DNA from 4 places in the Streptomyces sp. NPDC088733 genome. Region 2 is predicted to be linked to each of the others. Evidence: riboswitches for the same ligand, from Rfam matches in the RefSeq annotation. Region 2 holds a riboswitch; each other region holds the start of a gene.

What was found. A riboswitch is a leader RNA that binds a small molecule or an ion and turns the genes downstream of it on or off. The one in region 2 is predicted to bind S-adenosylmethionine.
Region 1: it holds a riboswitch for S-adenosylmethionine, as region 2 does, so the genes downstream of both, ACIP64_RS30150 (putative leader peptide) here and thrC (threonine synthase) in region 2, are expected to answer to the same signal.
Region 3: it holds a riboswitch for S-adenosylmethionine, as region 2 does, so the genes downstream of both, ACIP64_RS11035 (aminotransferase class V-fold PLP-dependent enzyme) here and thrC (threonine synthase) in region 2, are expected to answer to the same signal.
Region 4: it holds a riboswitch for S-adenosylmethionine, as region 2 does, so the genes downstream of both, ACIP64_RS03660 (glutathione S-transferase C-terminal domain-containing protein) here and thrC (threonine synthase) in region 2, are expected to answer to the same signal.

What each region holds. Positions count from the first base shown of each region.
Region 1 covers NZ_JBIVLH010000020.1:100,135-105,169, reverse strand. The annotation lists gene ACIP64_RS30160 (LLM class flavin-dependent oxidoreductase) at 1-921, shown strand, start outside; gene ACIP64_RS30155 (NtaA/DmoA family FMN-dependent monooxygenase) at 918-2,366, shown strand; SAM riboswitch class IV at 2,377-2,490, shown strand; gene ACIP64_RS30150 (putative leader peptide) at 2,525-2,641, shown strand; gene ACIP64_RS30145 (ABC transporter substrate-binding protein) at 2,928-4,493, shown strand; gene ACIP64_RS30140 (ABC transporter permease) at 4,498-5,035, shown strand, end outside.
Region 2 covers NZ_JBIVLH010000019.1:74,714-79,748, forward strand. The annotation lists gene ACIP64_RS29250 (trehalose-6-phosphate synthase) at 1-1,133, opposite strand, end outside; gene ACIP64_RS29255 (glucosyl-3-phosphoglycerate synthase) at 1,335-2,312, opposite strand; SAM riboswitch class I at 2,484-2,611, shown strand; gene thrC (threonine synthase) at 2,630-3,922, shown strand; gene ACIP64_RS29265 (ubiquitin-like small modifier protein 1) at 3,973-4,251, shown strand; gene ACIP64_RS29270 (cold-shock protein) at 4,678-4,884, shown strand.
Region 3 covers NZ_JBIVLH010000005.1:61,851-66,885, forward strand. The annotation lists gene ACIP64_RS11025 (cytochrome bc complex cytochrome b subunit) at 1-1,108, shown strand, start outside; gene trpD (anthranilate phosphoribosyltransferase) at 1,246-2,310, shown strand; SAM riboswitch class IV at 2,459-2,575, shown strand; gene ACIP64_RS11035 (aminotransferase class V-fold PLP-dependent enzyme) at 2,732-4,072, shown strand; gene ACIP64_RS11040 (Lrp/AsnC ligand binding domain-containing protein) at 4,080-4,361, opposite strand; gene ACIP64_RS11045 (rhomboid family intramembrane serine protease) at 4,358-5,035, opposite strand, start outside.
Region 4 covers NZ_JBIVLH010000002.1:62,559-67,593, forward strand. The annotation lists gene ACIP64_RS03650 (amino acid ABC transporter ATP-binding protein) at 1-492, opposite strand, end outside; gene ACIP64_RS03655 (amino acid ABC transporter permease) at 489-1,502, opposite strand; SAM riboswitch class IV at 2,112-2,220, shown strand; gene ACIP64_RS03660 (glutathione S-transferase C-terminal domain-containing protein) at 2,462-3,244, shown strand; gene ACIP64_RS03665 (VOC family protein) at 3,459-3,878, shown strand; gene ACIP64_RS03670 (phosphatase PAP2 family protein) at 3,906-4,544, opposite strand; gene ACIP64_RS03675 (DUF6233 domain-containing protein) at 4,641-5,006, opposite strand.

The sequences.
Region 1 (5,035 bases), on a different contig from region 2:
CCGCCCGGCGCCCCGCCGGACCCGGTGGGCCGGATCGGCGCGGTGGAGCGGGCGGCCTTCGTCGCCGCGTCCACGAGCACGATCGGGATCGCGCCGGTGCTACCCGTCACGTACGCGGAACCGTTCCACGTCTCCGGTCAGTTGGCGTCGCTGGACCACGTTTCCGCCGGACGCGCGGGATGGGTGGTGACCGAGGAGGACCTGCCCGAGGCGGCGCGCGCCTGGGGGCGCCCTCTGATCGCCGACGCGGGCGGGCGGGCCCGCGAGACCCGGGACGGGGTGGGGGTGGTGCGTGCCCTGTGGGACTCCTGGGAGGACGACGCCGTGATCCGGTCGGTGGCCAGCAGCCGCTACCTCGACCGCGAACGCCTCCACTACATCGACTTCACCGGGGAGACCTACTCCGTGAAGGGCCCGGCGATCGTGCCGCGCCCACCCCAGGGGCAACCGGTCGTCCTGGGCCGGCCGGACCTGGTGCCCGCCGGGCTGCTCGACGTGGCGCTCGTCAGCGGGCGGGACCCGGCGGCGGTGACGGCTGCCGCCGCCGCGGCGGGCACACCCCGCGTCCTCGCGGAGGTCGACGTCGCCCTCGACACGCCCCGGGCGAGCGCCGCCGAACGCGTCGCCGACCTGGAGCGTCACGCGCCGTGGGCCGATCGTGGGCGGCTGCGGCACATCGGATCGGCCGACGGCCTCGTCGCCCTCCTCGCCGGTCTGCGCGGCCTGGTGGACGGCGTCCGGCTGCACCCGCTCGTCCTGGACGAGGACCTGGCCGTCCTCTCCCGGCTCGTGGTGCCCGCCCTGAGCGAACGACGCCTGGCCGCCCGTCCGCTTCCGGGCGGGTCACTGCGCTCGGCCCTGGGTCTCGAGCGGCCCGCCAACCGTTACGCCACCACCGCCCCCGAGGAGGAGGCCCGATGACCCGCACCGATCCCCTCGACGTCCCTCGCCCCGACGCGCAGCTCCACTTGGGGGTGTTCTTCCAGGGCGTCAACCACTGGACCGTCTGGTCCGCGCCGGAGAGCGGTTCGCAGATCGACCCCGCATCGTTCCGCCGGGTCGCCCAGACCGCCGAGCGGGGCCTGTTCGACGCGTTCTTCCTCGGCGAGGGCCTGCGGTTGCGAGAGGTCGACGGCCGCATCCACGATCTCGACGTGGCCGGGCGGCCGGACGCGATCACCCAGCTCGCCGCACTGGCCGCCGTGACCCGCCGGATCGGCCTGGTCAGCACCTCCAACTCCACCTTCAACGAGCCCGCCGACCTCGCCCGCCGCCTGTCCGGGCTCGACCTGCTCTCCGAAGGCCGCGCAGGGTGGAACGTGGTGACCACGGACAACGCGTGGACCGGCGAGAACTTCCGCCGCGGCGGCTACCTCGACCATGCCGACCGCTACCGGCGGGCGGAGGAGTTCCTCACCGTCGCCCGCTCCCTGTGGGACGGCTGGGAGGACGGGGCCGTCGCCACCTCCGCGGAGGCACCGTCCTGGTCGGTACCGGGCGCCGTCACCCGCGTACGCCACAAAGGCGCCCAGTTCGATGTCGACCTCGTCCCGACCTTGCCCCGCAGTCCCCAGGGGCATCCGGTCGTCTTCCAGGCCGGGGACTCCGGCGAGGGCCGCGACTTCGCCGCCCGCAACGCCGACGTCATCTTCTCCGCGCACGGCAGCGACTTCGACGACGCACTGGCCTTCGCCGAGGACATCCGGCGCCGGCTGCGGGCGGCCGGACGACCCGAGGACGATCTGCGGATCCTGCCCGGCACGGAGATCATCATCGGCGCCACCGAGGAGGAGGCGCACGAGAAGAAGCGCTGGATCCGCCGGCAGCAGGTGACTCCCGCGACGGCGCTCGGCATCGCGGGGCTGTTGTGGGGCATCGACCTGTCGGACCGGGACGCCGACGGGCCTCTTCCCAAGGAGGATCCCGTGGTGGCCGAGAACGACGGCTCCTTCGGCGCCCGGCGCGTCGCCGACCCGCGCGTGGTGGTCGCCGAGTGGCGTGCCAAGGCGGAGGCGCACGGGTGGTCGCTGCGCGAGGCCGTCATCGCGCTCGGGCCCCAGCGTGGCCATGTCGGCACCCCGTCCCGACTCGCCGACCGGTTCGCCTCCTTCGTACGGCACGGAGCGGTCGACGGCTTCAACGTCACGCCTTACCTGATCCCGGACGGCCTCGACGACATCGTCGACCTGCTTGTCCCGGCACTGCAGGAACGCGGTGTCTATCGCACGGAGTACACCGGTAGGACACTCCGCTCCCATCTGGGCCTGCGACCGCCACTGACCCGCCGCGCGGCCTTCGGGAGCCGCCAACGGGCGGATCGGACCGAAGAGTTCGCGCCATTGACGGACGGCGACACCGCTCCGTAGGCTGCGAAGCGGCATTGAGCGTCAGCGTCAAGCCCTGGCTGGCTGACCGGCAACCCTCCGACGCGGCGGGGTGCTCCAGGTGAAAGCCCGGCGGAGTCATCGGCGACTTCCGCAAGCGCGCCGCCCCGTGAACGGAGCCCGGAGGGGGAGGAGTAGGCATGCGGCACCACGGCTACCTGAGCGCCTCCCTCGCGGCCGCGACGCTGTTCTCCGGCTTCTCGCGGCGACGCCATATCGATCTGCAGCGCTCCGCCAGCTGTCTCTGTCACAGCTGACCGGGATCCGCCCCGCCGGCTGACTACGCGCGCCGGCCGCCTCCCCGCACATCCACGCCCCCTGCGGGGTGTACCGGTTCGCGCCCACCGCCGGACCCGCTCTCTCCCTCCCTCTCCCCATCCTCTGAACAGCGTCACCCCGTCGCGGCAGCACGCCTGACGGGGCGTCATATCCGTGCGCTCTCGCTCCCTGCGCCGGTGCGCGGTGACACGAGTAGGAGAACCCTCGGTGACAGCTCATCACGATGCATCCACCGGCCGGGCCGCCGCCGCCCTGGCCGTCCTCATGACCACCGGCGTCCTGCTGACCGCCTGCGGCTCGGGCACCGGCGGGTCCGGCGCCGGTACCGGGCGGCCCAGTTCCGGAGGCACCCTGACCTTCGCCGTCGGTTCCGACGCCGGCTGCGTGGATCCGCAGCAGGTCGGCAGCAACGACACCATCTACTCCCTGCGCCAGGTCGTCGACTCCCTGACCGACCAGGACCCGAAGTCCGGCAAGATCGTGCCGTGGCTGGCCAAGAGCTGGGACGTCAGCCCGGACGCCACCACGTTCACCTTCCACTTGAGACCAGGCGTGACCTTCAGCGACGGTTCACCGCTGACCGCTCAGGTGGTCAAGGACAACTTCGACGCCGTGCCGAAGCTCGGCGCACTGGCCATCCTCGCCCAGGGGTACCTCAGCGGCGTGGAGAGCACGGCCGCCGTCGATCCGTCCACCGTGCGAGTGACGTTCAAGGCGCCCAACGCCCAGTTCCTCCAGGCGACGGCAACGCACTCGCTGGGGATCGAGTCGTCGGCGAGCGTGAAGAAGTCGCCGCAGGACAGGTGCAGCCAGGGGGTGGTCGGATCCGGACCCTTCGTGCTGAAGCAGTACGTGCAGAACCAGTCGATCACCCTGGCCAAGCGGGCCGGGTACCAGTGGGGCTCCTCACTGTGGACCAAGAAGGGCGAGGCGTACCTGGACCAGCTGGTGTTCAAGGTGGTTCCCGAGGCGGGAGTACGGGCCGGCAGCCTCCGGTCCGGCCAGGTGGACGCGATCGGCAGCGTCGGCCGGGCCGACGAGGCGACGCTCAAGGGAGGCCGGGTGAACCTCCAGCAGCGGGCGAACCCCGGCGTCGTGTTCGGACTGGGGTTCAACAACTCCCGGCCGATCCTGAAGGACGCCAGGGTGCGCCAGGCGGTCGGGTACGCCGTCGACCGACAACAGGTCGCCGCCACGGTGTTCCCGACCGGCACCCGGCCGGCCACCAGCGTCCTGTCGCACACCACGCCGGACTACACCGACCTGGGTGCGGAACTGGCCCACGACGGCGCCAAGGCGGGGGCACTGCTGGACGCGGCCGGTTGGAAGCCGGGCCAGGACGGCATCCGCACGAAGAACGGCACACGGCTGAGCCTGACCGTCAAGTGGTTCGCAAACGCGGCCACGAACCAGCCGGCACTGGAACTGATCCAGCAGCAGCTCAAGGCCACCGGCATCGAGCTGGTGCTCAAGGAGTTGCAGATCTCCCAGATCGCCCAGGTGCAGCAGTCCGGCGACTTCGACGCACTGTGGGGAAACCTGACCCGCGCCGACCCGGACATCCTGCGGACCTCGTACTCCACCGAACTCGCCAACACCTACCGCGTGCCGTCGAGCCCACTGGACGCGGTCCTGGACCAGCAGGCGGCCACCACCGACGCGAACCAGCGGGCACAACTGGTCACGCGGGCACAGACGTTGATCGTACGAAATGCCTACACCGTCCCGGTGGTCGAACTGCAGACCCAGCTGGGCGTGTCGAACAAGGTGCACCACCTCGACTTCGACGCCTCCAGCCGGATCCAACTGCACGACACCTGGATCGGCTGACGGCATGGGCGCATACGTGATCAAGCGGTTCGCACAGGCGCTCGCCGTGCTGTGGGCCGCCTACACGCTGTCGTTCGTGGTCCTGGACTACCTGCCCGGTGACCCGGTGTCGGCCATGGCCGGCGCCGGGGCGGACTCCGCTGCCATCGATCCGGCGCAGCTGGCCGCGCTCCGACACCAGTACGGCTTCGACAAGCCAGTTCCGGAGCAGTACATCGAGTACCTCGGCCGGGCCGTGCGCGGCGACTTCGGTGACGCGATCTCCACGGGCCGGTCAGTCACCGCGACCCTGGCCGACGCACTGCCGCAGACCCTGCAACTGACGGGGGCGGCGCTGCTGCTCGCAGTCGCCGCCGGCGGCGGACTGGCGGTGCTGGCGACCCGTACCCCGCGGCGGTGGCTGCGGCAGGTCCTGCTGTCCCTGCCACCGTTGGGAGTGTCGGTTCCCACGTTCTGGGTCGGGCTGATCCTCGTCGAGGCGTTCTCCTTCAGGCTGCGCTGGTTCCCCGCCTTCGGCAACGACGGACTGCGCGCCCTGGTGC
Region 2 (5,035 bases):
GCGAAGTCGTCCTTGACGTGCAGGATCACCGGCTCCCAACCCGGGGTGCCGAACTCCTCGTTGATCTCCTCCGCCAGATCGGAGACCTCGTCGGTGTACTCGCGGTAGATCGCCAGGTCGTGCCGCGAGGGATAGGCGAACGCGATGTGCACCACGCGGCCCTGCCACTCGGGACGGTCGCGCAGCAACTGCGCGAACGCCAGCAGGCCGCGCACGATGTTCTTCGACAGCTCGGTGCGGTCCACCCGCACGACGACCTTGCGGTCCGGGCCGCCCACGGCCTCCCGGAGCACCGCCAGGCGCTCCTCCACGTCCGGCCGGTGCGCCCGCTCCCGCAGGAACTCCGCGTCCGCCCCCAGCCCGTGCACCCCGATCCGGGTGGTGCGGCCCTGATGGGTCACCGACAGTGCGTCCCCGTCCCGGCTCACGGACGCGCCGAGCACATCGGCGCAGCACGCGGCGAACGCCTCCGCCCAGCGCCGGGTCAGGAACGCCGCCCGGTCCGCGCCCAGAACGCCGCTCAGCACCTCGGCCGCCACGTCGTCCGGCAGCAGCCGGAAGTAGTCCGGCGGCGCCCACGGCGTGTGCGAGAAATGGCCGATCCGCAGGTCGGGGCGGCGCGAGCGGAGCATCTGCGGCACCAGCGTCAGGTGGTAGTCCTGCACCAGGACGGCCGCGCCCTCCCCGGCCTCCTCCGCCAGCGCGTCGGCGAACGCGCTGTTGTACGCCACGTACGCCGCCCACTGCTCGCGGAAGTCCTCGTCGAAGACGGGCTCCAGAGGCGTCTGGAACAGCAGGTGGTGGACGAACCACAGCACGGAGTTCGCGATCCCGTTGTACGCGGACGCGAACGTCTCCGCCGGGATGTCCAGCATGCGCACCCGCTGGTCGCCGGTGTCCTCCGCGGCCAGCCGCCCGCTCCTGTCCGCGGTCCGCAGCACGGCCGCGCGATCGCCGTCACCGAGCGCGGCGCACACCCACACGGCGTCCGTGTCCGGCCCGATCGCGCTCAGCCCCGACACGAGACCGCCGCCTCCGCGGCGCGACTCCAGCGTCCCGTCCTCCCGGAGGCTGTACGAGACGGGCCCGCGATTGGACGCCACCAGAACCCGCGCGCCATGCGATGCGACCATGCCGCCAGCCTAGCCACGCATCCCCACCCGCAAACGTGTGCGCTACGCCACCCGAGCGTCCCCAGGGCCGCAAGGACCTGCGCGCCCACCCCACGCCCCCCTCAGGGGCCCGGGGAACTGCGCGCCCAGCCCACGACCCCCCAGGGGCGCGGGGAACTGCGCGCTCAGCCACGACGCACCCGCACCGAAGCCCCCGCAGCGTCACGCAACCTCGCGGCGCCGCACGTACTCCGGGATCGAGATCATGGGCGGCCGCTCCTCCGTCGTCACTTCATGCACCCGCGGAGCGAACCCCTCCGCGGTCCGCTCGAACTGCGTGAGGACGGGCCGCACCAGGTGCCCCCGCGCCAGCCGCGTCTGCGCCGTGCGGTAGATCGTCGCGGCCATGCGGCCCAGCGCCTGCCCGTCCTGGTGCCGATGGTGCCGCACACCGACGTCGACCTGCGCGAGCGCGTCGAGCCCGACCGCGTTGAGCGCGTCGATGAGCAGCCCCAGTTCGACGCCGTACCCCACGGGAAACGGCAGCCGCTCCAGCAGTGACCGCCGCGCCGCGTACTCGCCGCCGAGGGGCTGCACGAAGCCCGCGAGCTGCGGCCAGTGCAGATTGAGCAGGGGCCGGGCGACCAGTTCCGTGACGCGCCCGCCGCCTGCCGGCTCCACCGTGCCGCCGGCCTCCAGGGGCCGGTCGTACATCGCCTTGACCAGCTGGACGTCCGGCTCCGTGAGCAGCGGCCCGACGATCCCGGAGACGAAGCGGGTGTCGAACTCGCGCAGGTCGGCGTCGACGAAGCAGACGATCTCGCCGCGCGTGGCGAGCAGTGAGCGCCACAGCACCTCGCCCTTGCCGGGCACGGCCGGCAGCCGCGGCAGGATCGCGTCGCGGTGGACCACGGTCGCGCCCGCCGCCGCGGCGACCGCGGCGGTCCCGTCCGTGGAGCCCGAGTCCAGGACGACGAGCTCGTCGACCAGCGGCACGGCCCCGGGTGCGTCGGACATCAGCGCGCGGCGGATCTCCGTGACGATCGCCCCGACCGTGGCCTCCTCGTCGAGCGCGGGCAGCACCACGCTCACCGTTCCGCGCGGGCCCGCGGCCCGCTTCGCGGCGAGGAGCTGGCCCAGCGGCCGGCGCTCGGCGGTCCAGGACCGCCGCCGCAGCCAGCCGGCTACCTCGTCCAGCACTGCGTTGCTCCGTTTCTGCCCCTCTTCTTCGGCTTGTCTCGAAGGACGGACGGGCTGTGACCAGGTTCGAGGTCGTCGGTTACAGTCGAGAACACGAGGCATGACCATCGTATGTCCGCGGTGATCGCGCCTCGTACGACAAATGCCCGGGCCCCGCGCCCGGTGCCATACCGCTCATCCAGAGGGGCAGAGGGAACGGCCCGTTGAAGCCCCGGCAACCCTCCCGCCGACCGCGAGGTCCAGGTGGGGAAGGTGCCAATTCCGTCTCGCGGCGAAATGCGCCGCGAGGAAGATGAGGAGAAAGGGCCTCGCCTGACATGGCTGCGCAGACTGCTGTCACCGACGTCGCGTCCACGGATTCCCCCTTCGGACCCGCTTCCGCACTGTCCTGCCGCGAGTGCGGCGAACGCTTCCCGCTGAGCCCGATCTTCGCGTGCGAGGTCTGTTTCGGGCCGCTCGAAGTGGCCTACGACCTTCCCGCCGGCGATCCCGAGACGCTCCGCAAGCGCATCGAGTCCGGTCCGAACAACATCTGGCGCTACGCGCCGCTGCTGCCCGTCCCCGCCGACGTGGCCACCAAGCCCAATCTGAACCCCGGCTTCACCAAGCTCGTCAAGGCCGACAACCTCGCCCGCGAACTGGGCGTCACCGGCGGCCTGCACATCAAGGACGACTCCGGCAACCCCACGCACTCCTTCAAGGACCGTGTGGTCGCCATCGCCCTGGAGGCCGCCCGCACCTTCGGCCTGACCACGCTGTCCTGCTCCTCCACCGGCAACCTCGCGGGCGCGGTCGGCGCCGCGGCGGCCCGCGCCGGCTTCCGGTCCTGCGTCTTCATCCCGCACGACCTGGAGGAGGGCAAGGTCGTCATGGCCGCCGTCTACGGCGGCGAACTGGTCGGCATCGAGGGCAACTACGACGACGTCAACCGCTTCTGCAGCGAGCTGATCGGCGACCCGATCGGCGAGGGCTGGGGCTTCGTCAACGTCAACCTCCGCCCCTACTACGGCGAGGGCTCCAAGACGCTCGCGTACGAGATCTGCGAGCAGCTCGGCTGGCGGCTGCCGGACAACCTCGTCATCCCGATCGCCTCGGGCTCCCAGCTGACGAAGATCGACAAGGGGCTCCAGGAGCTGATCAAGCTCGGCCTGGTCGAGGACAAGCCGTACCGCATCTACGGCGCCCAGGCCGAGGGGTGCTCCCCGGTCTCCACCGCCTTCAAGGCCGGGCAGGACGTCGTGCGCCCGCAGAAGCCGAACACCATCGCCAAGTCGCTCGCCATCGGCAACCCGGCGGACGGCCCCTACGTGCTGGATATCGCCCGGCGCACCGGCGGCGCGGTCGAGGACGTCACCGACGAGCAGATCGTGGACGCCATCAAGCTGCTCGCCCGTACGGAGGGCATCTTCGCGGAGACGGCGGGCGGCGTGACCGTCGGCGTCCTCAAGAAGCTGATCGAGAGCGGGCAGTTGGACCCGGCTGCCGAGACGGTCGTGCTCAACACCGGTGACGGGCTCAAGACCCTGGACGCCGTCGCCGCGACCTCCCGTCCCACCGCCACCATCCGCCCGAGCCTCGACGCGTTCCGCGCCGCCGGCCTGGCCGGCTGACCCCGGCCGCCGATCGCCGTCCGTCCCGAAACGAAGGTGAACCCCGCATCATGAGCGCGAACGTCCGCATCCCCACCATCCTCCGCCCCTACACCGGCGGCCGGGCCGAGGTCCCCGCCGAGGGCGGCACGCTGGCCGAGGTCATCGAGTCGCTGGAGAAGAACCACCCCGGCATCGCGGCCCGTGTCCTGGACGACACGGGCAAGCTCCGCCGCTTCGTGAACGTCTACGTGAACGACGACGACGTCCGTTTCTCCGAGGGCCTGCAGACCGCGGTGGCCGAGGGCGCGTCCGTGTCGATCATCCCCGCGGTCGCCGGGGGCTGTTGAGCCGGAAGCGCCGTGGAACGGGCAGGGGTGCCGGGAGTTGCTCCCGGCACCCCTGTGTGCGTGAGGGGTAGTTGAAGGGCTGTACAGTTGTTCCAGAGGCTCGCAACCCTCTGCAACGCCCTGCGCAAACCCTCTTTCCGGGGCGTCCCTGTCGACGATTTATCGCCAAATTCCTGCGATGATTGTCGTGTTGGCGTCATATGTCCCGCCCGACTTGCCCCGGATCATTGGCCGATCGAGCCGTTCTTCCCTTTCCTCCTGCCCGGATTTCTCGTCGGATTGACCTGTTGCAGACAGCGTTCGTGCAGATACATTCAGCCGCGGTCGACGCGTTCCGGCGCACGCCCCCTTGGCTGTAGGGGGTGAGGTCTGACCCGGGTCCGCGAGGTGCGGGCCTGCGAAAGGCCAGCAATAGGGGAGTTAGGAATGGCTCAGGGCACCGTCAAGTGGTTCAACGCGGAGAAGGGCTACGGCTTCATCGCGGTCGACGGTGGTGCGGACGTCTTCGTGCACTACAGCGCGATACAGATGGACGGCTACCGCACCCTCGAGGAAGGTCAGCGGGTCGAGTTCGAGATCTCGCAGGGCCAGAAGGGGCCGCAGGCGGACATGGTCCGTCTCGCCGCCGGCTGACGCCGCGCACCGGCCACGGAGCGCCTCGCACCGACGCGCTCAAACGTACATGTCAAGGCCCGCCCTCTGAACGGGGGCGGGCCTTCGTCTGTCCGGCGCCCCCCGCCCGCCCCCGCCCGCCCCGGCACCTGGCGGGAGACCGGCCGAGCGG
Region 3 (5,035 bases), on a different contig from region 2:
CACCGGTATCCGCTTCATGGAGGGCGCGGTCCTGTCCGTGCCGATCGTCGGCACGTACCTGTCGTTCTTCCTCTTCGGCGGGGAGTTCCCGGGGCACGACATCGTGCCGCGGTTCTACACGATCCACGTACTGCTGATCCCCGGCATCATGGCGGGCCTGCTGGTGGCCCACCTGATCCTGGTCTTCTACCACAAGCACACGCAGTTCCCCGGTCCCGGCAAGACCGAGAAGAACGTGGTCGGCATGCCGCTGCTGCCGGTCTACACCGCGAAGGCGGGCGGCTTCTTCTTCCTGGTCTTCGGTGTCATCGCGGCCATGTCCGCGCTGGTGTCCGTCAACCCGGTCTGGGCGTACGGGCCGTACCGGCCGGACCAAGTGTCGACCGACGCCCAGCCCGACTGGTACATGGGCTTCTCCGAGGGCCTGATCCGCATCATGCCGGGCTGGGAGATCAGCCTGTGGGGCCACACCCTCGTCCTGGGTGTCTTCATCCCGCTGGTGATCTTCCCGATGGTCCTGGGCTTCATGGGCGTCTACCCGTTCCTGGAGTCCTGGGTCACCGGTGACAAGCGCGAGCACCACCTGCTCGACCGCCCGCGCAACCGCCCGGTCCGCACCGGCATCGGCGCCGCCTGGATCAGCCTCTACCTGATCCTGCTGGTCGGTGGCGGCAACGACCTCTTCGCCACCCGCTTCCACCTGTCGATCAACGCGATCACCTGGGTGGTCCGGATCTCCTTCTTCGTGCTGCCGGTGCTGGTCTTCTTCATCACGAAGCGGATCTGCCTGGGCCTGCAGCGGCGCGACCGCGACAAGGTGCTGCACGGCCGCGAGACCGGCATCATCAAGCGGCTGCCGCACGGCGAGTTCATCGAGATCCACGAACCGCTCGACCAGGCCAAGCTGTTCACGCTCACCTCGCACGAGCAGCCGGTGCCGCTGGCCGGCGGCCCGGAGACGGACGAGAACGGCGTGGAGAGGAAGGTCGGCCCCATCACGCGAGTGCGCGCGATGCTGTCGCGCGGCTACTACGGCGAGGGGACGCAGATCCCCAAGCCGTCGGCCGAGGAGTACGAGGAGATCACGAGCGGCCACGGCCACCACTGATCCCCGAAGCTGTGCCACCGGGCGGGGCCCTGCCCGTCGGAGTCCATCCGACGGACGGGGCCCTTTCCCGTTCCCCCGCGCCGATAGGCTGGGGCCGAAGGTATCCATTGCACGTCAGACCACCCGGAGTGTGGACCATGAGCGTTGTGAACCCCGCTGGAGGCGACACCGCGGCGGGTCGCTCCTGGCCCGGAATCCTGGGAGCCCTGCTGGCGGGACAGGACCTGAGCGCCGCGGAGACGGCCTGGGCGATGGACCGCATCATGAGCGGCGGGGCCACCGACGCCCAGATCGCCGGCTTCATGGTGGCCCTGCGGGCCAAGGGCGAGACCGTGGACGAGGTCAGCGGGCTCGTCGAGGCGATGTACGCGCACGCGCAGCCGCTCGACATCCCCGGGCCCGCCGTGGACATCGTGGGCACCGGCGGCGACCGGGCCAGGACCGTCAACATCTCGACGATGTCCGCCATCGTCATCGCCGGGACCGGGACCAAGGTCGTCAAGCACGGCAACCGCGCGGCCAGCAGCGCCAGCGGGGCCTCCGACGTCCTGGAGAAGCTGGGCATCAACCTGGACCTGTCGCCCCTGCGCGTCGCCCAGGTGGCCGAGGAGACCGGCATCACCTTCTGCTTCGCGGCCAAGTTCCACCCCGCGATGCGCTACGTCGCCTCGGCGCGGCGCGACCTGGGGGTCCCGACCTCCTTCAACATCCTCGGCCCGCTGACCAATCCGGCCCGGGTCGGTGCCTCGGCGGTCGGCTGCTTCGACACCCGGATGGCCGGTCTGATCGCGGGAGTGCTGGCCCGGCGCGGCTCCTCCGCGCTGGTCTTCCGCGGCGACGACGGACTGGACGAGCTGACGGTCACGTCCACCTCCCAGGTGTGGATGGTGCGCGACGGGGCGGTGGAGCAGATCCCGTTCGACCCGCGCGACGTCGGCATCGAGCTGGTCCCGATCGAGGCGTTGCGCGGCGCCGACGCGGCCTACAACGCCGATGTGGCGCGCCGGCTGCTGGCGGGGGAGACCGGCCCCGTGCGCGACGCCGTCCTGCTGAACTCCGCCGCCGCGCTCGTGGCGCTGGAGCCCGCGGAGGGCACCCTGGTGGAGCGGATCGCCGCCGGAATGGCACGGGCGGCGGAGTCCATCGACTCGGGCACGGCCGCCAAGACGCTGGAACGGTGGGCGGCGGCCACCAACGCCTAAGCCGCGCGGGCGTTCACGCGGAAGGGCCGGGGCCGGGTGCCCCGGCCCTTCCGCGTTCCCGCCGCGGGCCGCGGCCGAGGTGGTGCGGGATGTCCGGGATGCGGACCGCGGCTTGCGGCGCCGCCGGTGTGTGGCAGGATGCTGCGCAGGTCACGAGTGACAGCGACACGGCCCCGGCCCGCTGTCCGGCAACCCTCCTTCCGTGGCGGGGTGCCCCGGGTGATGACCAGGCCGCAGGCAGCGAGGTCTGCGGCAAGCGCGGTCATGAGGAGTTCTTCCGTGAGCAAGCGAATGCGCTAGGGCCGAAGGCCCCTTTTCACCCTCCCCGGGCGTGCCCGCTGTGCGGCGGCCCGGTGTTCCGAGGGCTTTCCCGTCAACCCTGACGCACTGTCGCCTCACCCTGCCCACAGGAGACTTCGCCATGTCCGTGCACCCCGCCGCGCCCGCGCCCGTCCGTGCCACCACTCCGCTGCCCGTGCTGGGCCGTGACGTCCTCGTCCCGCTCGTCACCGGCGGCGAGGTCGCCTACGCCGCCCTCGACTACGCGGCGAGCGCGCCCGCGCTCCAGCGCGTCTGGGACGACGTGGCCGCCTACGCGCCCTACTACGGCAGCGTGCACCGGGGCGCGGGGTACCTGTCGCAGCTGTCCACGGACCTGTTCGAGCAAAGCCGCGCGGAGGTGGCCGCGTTCCTCGGCTGCCGGGCCGACGACCAGGTGGTCTTCACCCGCTCGACCACCGACTCGCTCAATCTGCTGGCGTCCGTCGTGCCGGACGGCACCCGGGTCTTCGTCTTCGAGACCGAGCACCATGCCTCCCTGCTGCCCTGGCGGGACGGCGACGTCACCTACCTGAGCGCGCCCCGGACCCCCGCGGAGGCCGTGGCCCTGCTGGAGCGCGCGCTGGCCGCGCGCGAGCCGGGCGGCCCGGCGCTGGTCTGTGTGACGGGTGCGTCGAATGTGACCGGTGAGCTCTGGCCGGTGCGCGAGCTGGCGGCGGCGGCCCACGCGCACGGCGCGCGCATCGTCCTCGACGCGGCGCAGCTCGCGCCGCACCACCCCGTCGACGTGGCCGCGCTCGACGTGGACTGGGTCGCCTTCTCCGGGCACAAGCTGTACGCGCCCTTCGGTTCCGGGGTCCTCGCCGGCCGCGCCGACTGGCTCCGCGAGGCCGAGCCGTACCTCGCGGGCGGCGGTGCCTCCCGCCGCGTCGCCCGCCGCGCGGACGGCGGCGTGGAGGTGGACTGGCACACCACCGAGGCCCGCCACGAGGCCGGCTCGCCCAATGTCATCGGCGTCTACGCCATCGCGTCCGCCTGCCGGGCCCTGCGCGAGGCGGGCTTCGACGGCCTCGTCGAGCGCGAGCAGGCGCTGGTCGCCCGCCTGCGCGAAGGGCTCGCGGGGATCGAGCAGGTGCGGGTGCTGTCCCTGTTCGGGGAGGACGCCCCGCGGGTGGGCGTTCTGTCCTTCGTGGTCGACGGCTGGAACAGCTCCCACTTCGCCGCCGCGCTGTCCGCCGAGTACGGCATCGGCGTCCGCGACGGGCTGTTCTGCGCTCATCCCCTCGTGCGCACCCTGCTGGGCGACCACACGGAACCGGGCGACTGCGGCGGCGACACCACCCTCAACGCCGTCCGTGTCTCCTTCGGCGCGGGCACCCCCGACGAGCACGTCGAGCGCTTCCTCGCCGCGGTCGCCGCGCTCGTCACCGACGGCGCCCAGTGGCGCTACCGCACGGAGAACGGCCGCTGCGTCCCCGCGTAGGGCCGGACTAGGAGTCGAGGCCGATGGCGAAGGCGGCTTCGAGGTCGTGCTGCGAGTAGGTGCGGAAGGCCACGTGCGTGTCGGTGGCCTCGACGCCGGGGATCTTGCTGATCCGGCCGGGGATGACGTCCGCGAGCTGGTCGTGCTGGGCGACCCGGACCATGGCGACCAGGTCGTACGTGCCGGTCACGGAGTAGACCTCGCTGACGCTCTCCAGCGCCGCGATGGACTGCGCGATCTCGGGGATCCGGTCGACGCTGGTCTTGATGAGCACGATCGCGGTGATCACGGCTGTAGGTCTCCTTCGGTCGCCCTGGTGGCGGGCTCCAGCTTAGGCCTTGCCCGGTAGCAGCCCCATGCGCACAGGAAGCCGAAGAGGAAGCCGGTGATGTGCGCCAGGTACGCCACGCCCGGCCCGGACTGCTGGGCCTGCCCGGCCAGCGACTGGAGCACGAACCAGAAGACGAGCACCATCCACGCGGGGAAGCGCAGCGGCAGGAAGAAGAGGAAGGGGAAGAGGCTGGTCACCCGCGCCCGGGGATAGAGGTACAGGTACGCGCCGAGGACGCCGGAGATGGCGCCGGACGCGCCGACCAGCGCCTGGGTGGACGTGGTGTGCGCCAGGGCCCAGCCGTAGGTGGCCAGGTAGCCGCACACCACGTAGAAGACGAGGTAGCGCAGCCGGCCCATGCGGTTCTCGACGTTGTCGCCGAAGACGTAGAAGAACAGCATGTTGCCCAGCAGGTGCACCCAACTCCCGTGCACGAACAGGGCCGTGAGCACCGAGACGAAGGGCGACCGCCCGATGTCGGCGGGCGGGGGGCAGCCGGTCGGCATCACGACCGACGCGGGGGCGACGCGCCCGTGCCAGAGTTCCGCGGGAATGACACCCCACCGGGCGAAGTACGAGGCCTGGGCGCAGGCGAGCTCGTGGCCGGTGCCGTAGACGGGGTTGAGCCCGGA
Region 4 (5,035 bases), on a different contig from region 2:
GGCCACCCGCTGCTGCTGCCCGCCCGACAACTGCCTGGGGTACGCGTCGGCCTTGTCGGCGAGCCCCACCCGGCCGAGCAGGGTGCGGGCCAGTTCGCGGGCCTGCGGCCTGCGCAGCCTTCCGGTCGCCACGGGGGCGGCGGCCACGTTGTCCACCACGGTCAGATGCGGGAAGAGGTTGAAGTTCTGGAAGACGAAGCCGATCCGGCTGCGCTGGGTGAGGATGACCCGCTCGCTCAGCTCCCTGAGCCGCTCGCCGTGCCTGCGGACGCCGATCAGCTCGCCGTTCAGGCTGACGTGGCCGATCTCGGGCTTCTCCAGATGGTTGATCACACGCAGCAGGGTGGACTTTCCGGAGCCGGAGGGCCCGAGGACGACGGTGACCTCTCCCGGACGCACCGTCAGACTGACCCCGTCCAGCACCTGGTGGGCGCCGTACCACTTGTGCACGTCGTGGACCTCGACCGCGGCCGGCCGGATGTCGGTGCTCATGGAGTGGCCCCCGTCCGGATCCGGGCCGGCAGGTGGCGGAGCGCGGCACGGAGTTTCTGCACGGGAGTCGCGGGAACGATGCGCAGAGCGCCGCGCGAGTAGTACCGCTCGACGTAGAACTGGACGACGGAGACGACGCTGGTGAGGATCACGTACCAGACGGTGGCTACCAGCAGCAACGGCACGATGTCGCCCGGGTAGGTGCTGCCCATGCTCTGCACCGAGCCGAAGAGGTCGAGCAGCGAGACGTAGAAGACCAGCGAGGTCCCCTTGATCAGGCCGATCAGCTGGTTGACGTAGTTGGGGACGACGGACCGCAGCGCCTGGGGAAGGACGATCCTGGCGAACTGGTAGCGCTTGGGCAGGCCGAGCGCCGCGGCCGCCTCGTGCTGGCCCTGGTCCACCGAGAGGATGCCGGCGCGCACCACTTCCGAGGCGTAGGCCGCTTCGTTGAGGCTCAGCCCCACGACGGCGACCACCATGTCGGTGGCGAGCCTCGACTCGTCGAAGGTGAGGAAGGCCGGGCCGAAGGGCACGCCGAGGCTCAACGTACGGTACAGAGCGCTGAAGTTGTACAGGAACAGCAGCACGACGATCAGCGGGACCGACCGGAACAGCCAGGTGTAGGTCCAGCTGACGGCCCGCAGTACGGGACTGCCGGAGAGCCTGGCCAGCGCCAGCACGATGCCTCCGAGAAGACCGAGCACCGCGCTGTACGCCGTCACCTCCAGGGTGATGAGCAGTCCGTCGAGGATCACCGGGCGCACGAACCAGTACCCGAAGCGGTCCCATTGGAAGAAGGGGTTGCTCAGCAGGCCGTGCCCGATCTGGGCGGCCAGGACGAGCACGACCGCCGTGGCGATCCACCGGCCGGGGCGGCGCAGGGGCAGCACCCGCTGCTCCGCCGGCGGTCGCGGTGCGGGACCACGCACGTCACCGGGCTCTTTCGCGGGCGCCCGGGCCGGTGGCGCCGAGCGGTCGGACACAGCGGTGCCAGGGGGTTCACTCATCGGGGACTCCAGCGGACGGGTGCACCCGGTCGCGCAGGCGACGGCCGACCGCAGGGCGAACGACACCTCGGCGGTACGGAGTGCACGGGGAGACGAGCGGAACGGGGCGGAACAGGCGGGCACGCCCACCGCGTCAGCGGGAGGTGCCGGCGTTCAGGGAGTGATCGTCAGCCTTGACAGCGCGCGCGACAGGGCGCGGAACACAGGCGACACAGGGCACTGCTGACGCGGGCCAGACCGACGGGCCGCTGCGTGTACGCCGGGACGAGGCCGTGGCGCCGCCACGCTGCCGTCCCCGGGGTCGCGTACATCGCGTCACCGCCACCGTTCCGCCCCGCTCGGGGCCTCGTGCCTGCCGAAAAGTCGTCGGGACGGCCCGGACAGCCTTCCGCCTGGGAGGCGTTGGCGCGGCCGGCCTGAGCCTGCCGCCGACGTCCGGGACCGTTCTGCGGCGTAAGTTAGACACGGGCCGAAGAGAATGTCAACGACGCTGTCTCGCATGCCGGATGCCGTGGTGAGACGCCCCTCGCCTTCTTGACGCGCCGCGTCCGGCGGCCCAACACTGGTGCCGACGGTCACGATTGTCAGCGCCCGTGGTGCCGTGTCGCGGCTCCCACGGGTCATCGGCCCCGGCCCGCTGACCGGCAACCCTCACATCGCGGTGGGGTGCCCCGGGTGACGACCGGGTCCCGCCGGCGCGGCGGGACAAGCGCGGTCCCGCGTCACGCGGGCCCCGAGCCGGGGAGGCGGACATGTCCACAGCACGGTCCGCGCTGCTCACCCGCCGGCTGCACATCGACTTCCTGCGTGTCTGCAGCGCGTTCGGCACGACCGGCTGACCTCGGTGAGTCCTCACGCAGTACCGACTCAGGGGCCGGGTGCGAGCACGCACCGGCCGTCAGCCGTCCCGCCCGCCGCTGCCCGAGGGCAACCGGGGGCCGCCACGCCCTGGAGAGCGCATGCCCGAGACGACGATCTCACGTGATCCCGGTTTCCCCGCGTCCTGTACCGCGCTGCCCCGCACGCCCCGTCCGGACCGCTTCCGCAGCCGGATCGGTGCCGACGCCGCCGGCGGCTTCTACCCGGCTCCGTGCCGCTACGAGCTGTTCCTTTCGGCGCGATGCCCGCAATCGCGGCGGGTCGCCGTCACCCTCGACCTCCTGGGCCTCCGGGACACCGTCGTCACGACGGTCGTTCCGCCGGCGTCGCCCGACGCGGCCGCGCCCGCGGCATTGCGCGCGGCGTACGAGGCCACCTGGCACGGCTACGACGGGCCGCTCACCGTACCCGCCCTGTGCGACCGGTGGACCGGACGAGTCGTCAGCAACCACACCCCGGACATCCTCCGCGACCTCGCGGGCCGCCTGGGGGACGCGGCACGCCTGTGTCCCCTGGACCTTGTGACCGAGATCGGTGCGTTTCAGGACCTGGTGGAGCAGGACATCGTGCGCCCGGCGGAAGAGGCGGCCACGGGCGCACCTGCCGACCGTGCCCAGGCCCTGGAACAACTGCTCACCGCGCTCGGCCTGCTGGACCGCCGACTGGCATGCGGACCGGGCCCCTACGTCCTGGGCGAACGGCTGACCGCGGCGGACGTCGACCTGTGGGTCGCCCTGACGGACCTCACGGACGGTGTGCTCTCCCCGTACCGGCACCTCACGGCCTACGTCCGCCGCCTCCCACGGCAGTACGCGGCTTTCAGGTCTCCCCGGCCGGAGGAACGTACAACCCAGGGAGGCTGATGCCGCTCCCGGAGCACCCTCCGGACGGGCACCACTAGGGTGCTGGGTTCACAAGACCGCCGATGTCTCACGGGAGATCCACGATGCCGAACCCCATGGGGTCGACGTACGCCACCGTCCGACCGCGGGCGAAGGCCACCGAGGGAGCGGGCAGCAGGGCCACCGGTCCGGCCATGGTGTTCAAGCCGGTTGAGCCCGCCCCGGCGGTGGCGGCATGACCCGGCCGGCGGGCGGGATGCTGCACCACGTCGAGATCTGGGTGCCCGACCTGGAGCGGGCCGTCGCCTCCATGGGCTGGCTGCTGGAAGCCCTGGGGTACACGCTTTTCCAGAGCTGGGACGAGGGCCGCAGTTGGCGGCTCGGAGCGACTTACCTGGTATTCGAGGAGTCCCGCGCCCTGACCGCCGTCCGGCACGACCGGTGCCGGCCCGGACTGAACCATCTGGCGTTCCACGTCGAAGACCACCACACCGTGGAGAATCTGGCCTCCGAGGCAACGCGGCACGGCTGGAGCCTGATGTTTCCCGACCGCCACCCGCACGCCGGCGGCGAGCAGGCCTACGCCGCCTACCTGGAGAACACCGACGGTTTTGAGGTCGAGCTCGTCGCCGTCAACCCGTCGGAGCCGGACTGACGACGACCACCCGGGGCCGGAGGGACGTCAGCGCAACGGCAAGAAGATCGCCAGTGCGACAGAGGAGCCGATCAGGAACCCGACGACGGTCTGCGCGACGGTGTGGTCGCGCAGCACCACGCGGGACCAACCGACCGGTATCACCGCGAGGAGGAGGGGCACCATCGGTGCGCCGTAGACGGCGGTGAGTATGGCACCGGCCGCGCCGACCGCCGCGGTGTGCCCCGACACCTTCCACCAGATCGTCACCAGGCCACCGACCGTGAGTCCGCTCAGGATGGCCACGACGAGCGCGGTGAGCTCACGCGGTGCGCCCAGCAGAGCAAGAAGGACCACGCTGAGCACGGCGCAGGCGATCGCGGTCGCCAACGGGACCGCGCGCTGACGCCGGATCCGCACATGTACGTCCGTGAACCGTCCGGCCCGCACCCCGAGGACGACCACGGTCATCGGCACCCCGACGGCTCCCGCCGCCGCCCCCGCCGCCCAGGCGAGCCCAGAGCCGTGCCCGCTGTGCCACCCCACCGCGAGCAGCATCACGGTGAGGAGATACGCGGGTGCCAGGACGTCCGTGATGAGCTTGGCCAGGGACCGCACGGCGGGTCGCGGAGACGCGGGCCCTTCCTGCTCGAGGCGGACGGTACGGTCCCGTTCACGGATGATCACACCCGGCATTGTCGTACAGCGGAAATACCGCGCTTCAGCCGGGCCGCCCGCTGCTGGAGCACTCCACTCGGCGAACGCGCGTGACCGCCGGATTCTTCACTGAGGACCGCTCGCGTCAGGAAACGCGCGCTCGGGGTGGCAGCGGGGGCAGGGCGTGATGTCGGGCATCGCCAAAGCGATGCCGAGTTCGTTCTGGGAGAGCCAGCCGCCGGCCGCGTCCGGGCAGTCTCCCCGGTGGAGCACCGCACGGACGGAGCCGCCCTCGCCGTCCGGGAGATGCTGCAGGCGCCAGCCGGCCGAGCCCTCGGCGATCGGGCCGGCGCGGCGGGACGTAGCCGAAGGGGCAGCGGGTGGTGACGGCCCTTCGAGCTCGCGGATCCTCGCATCGACCGCGTCGAGCTGCAGTTGCAGGTACACACGGATGACCCGCAGCCGGTCCAGATCCGGAGGGAGGTCGCCCATGCGTTCGACGGTACGTTCGGCGGGCGTGT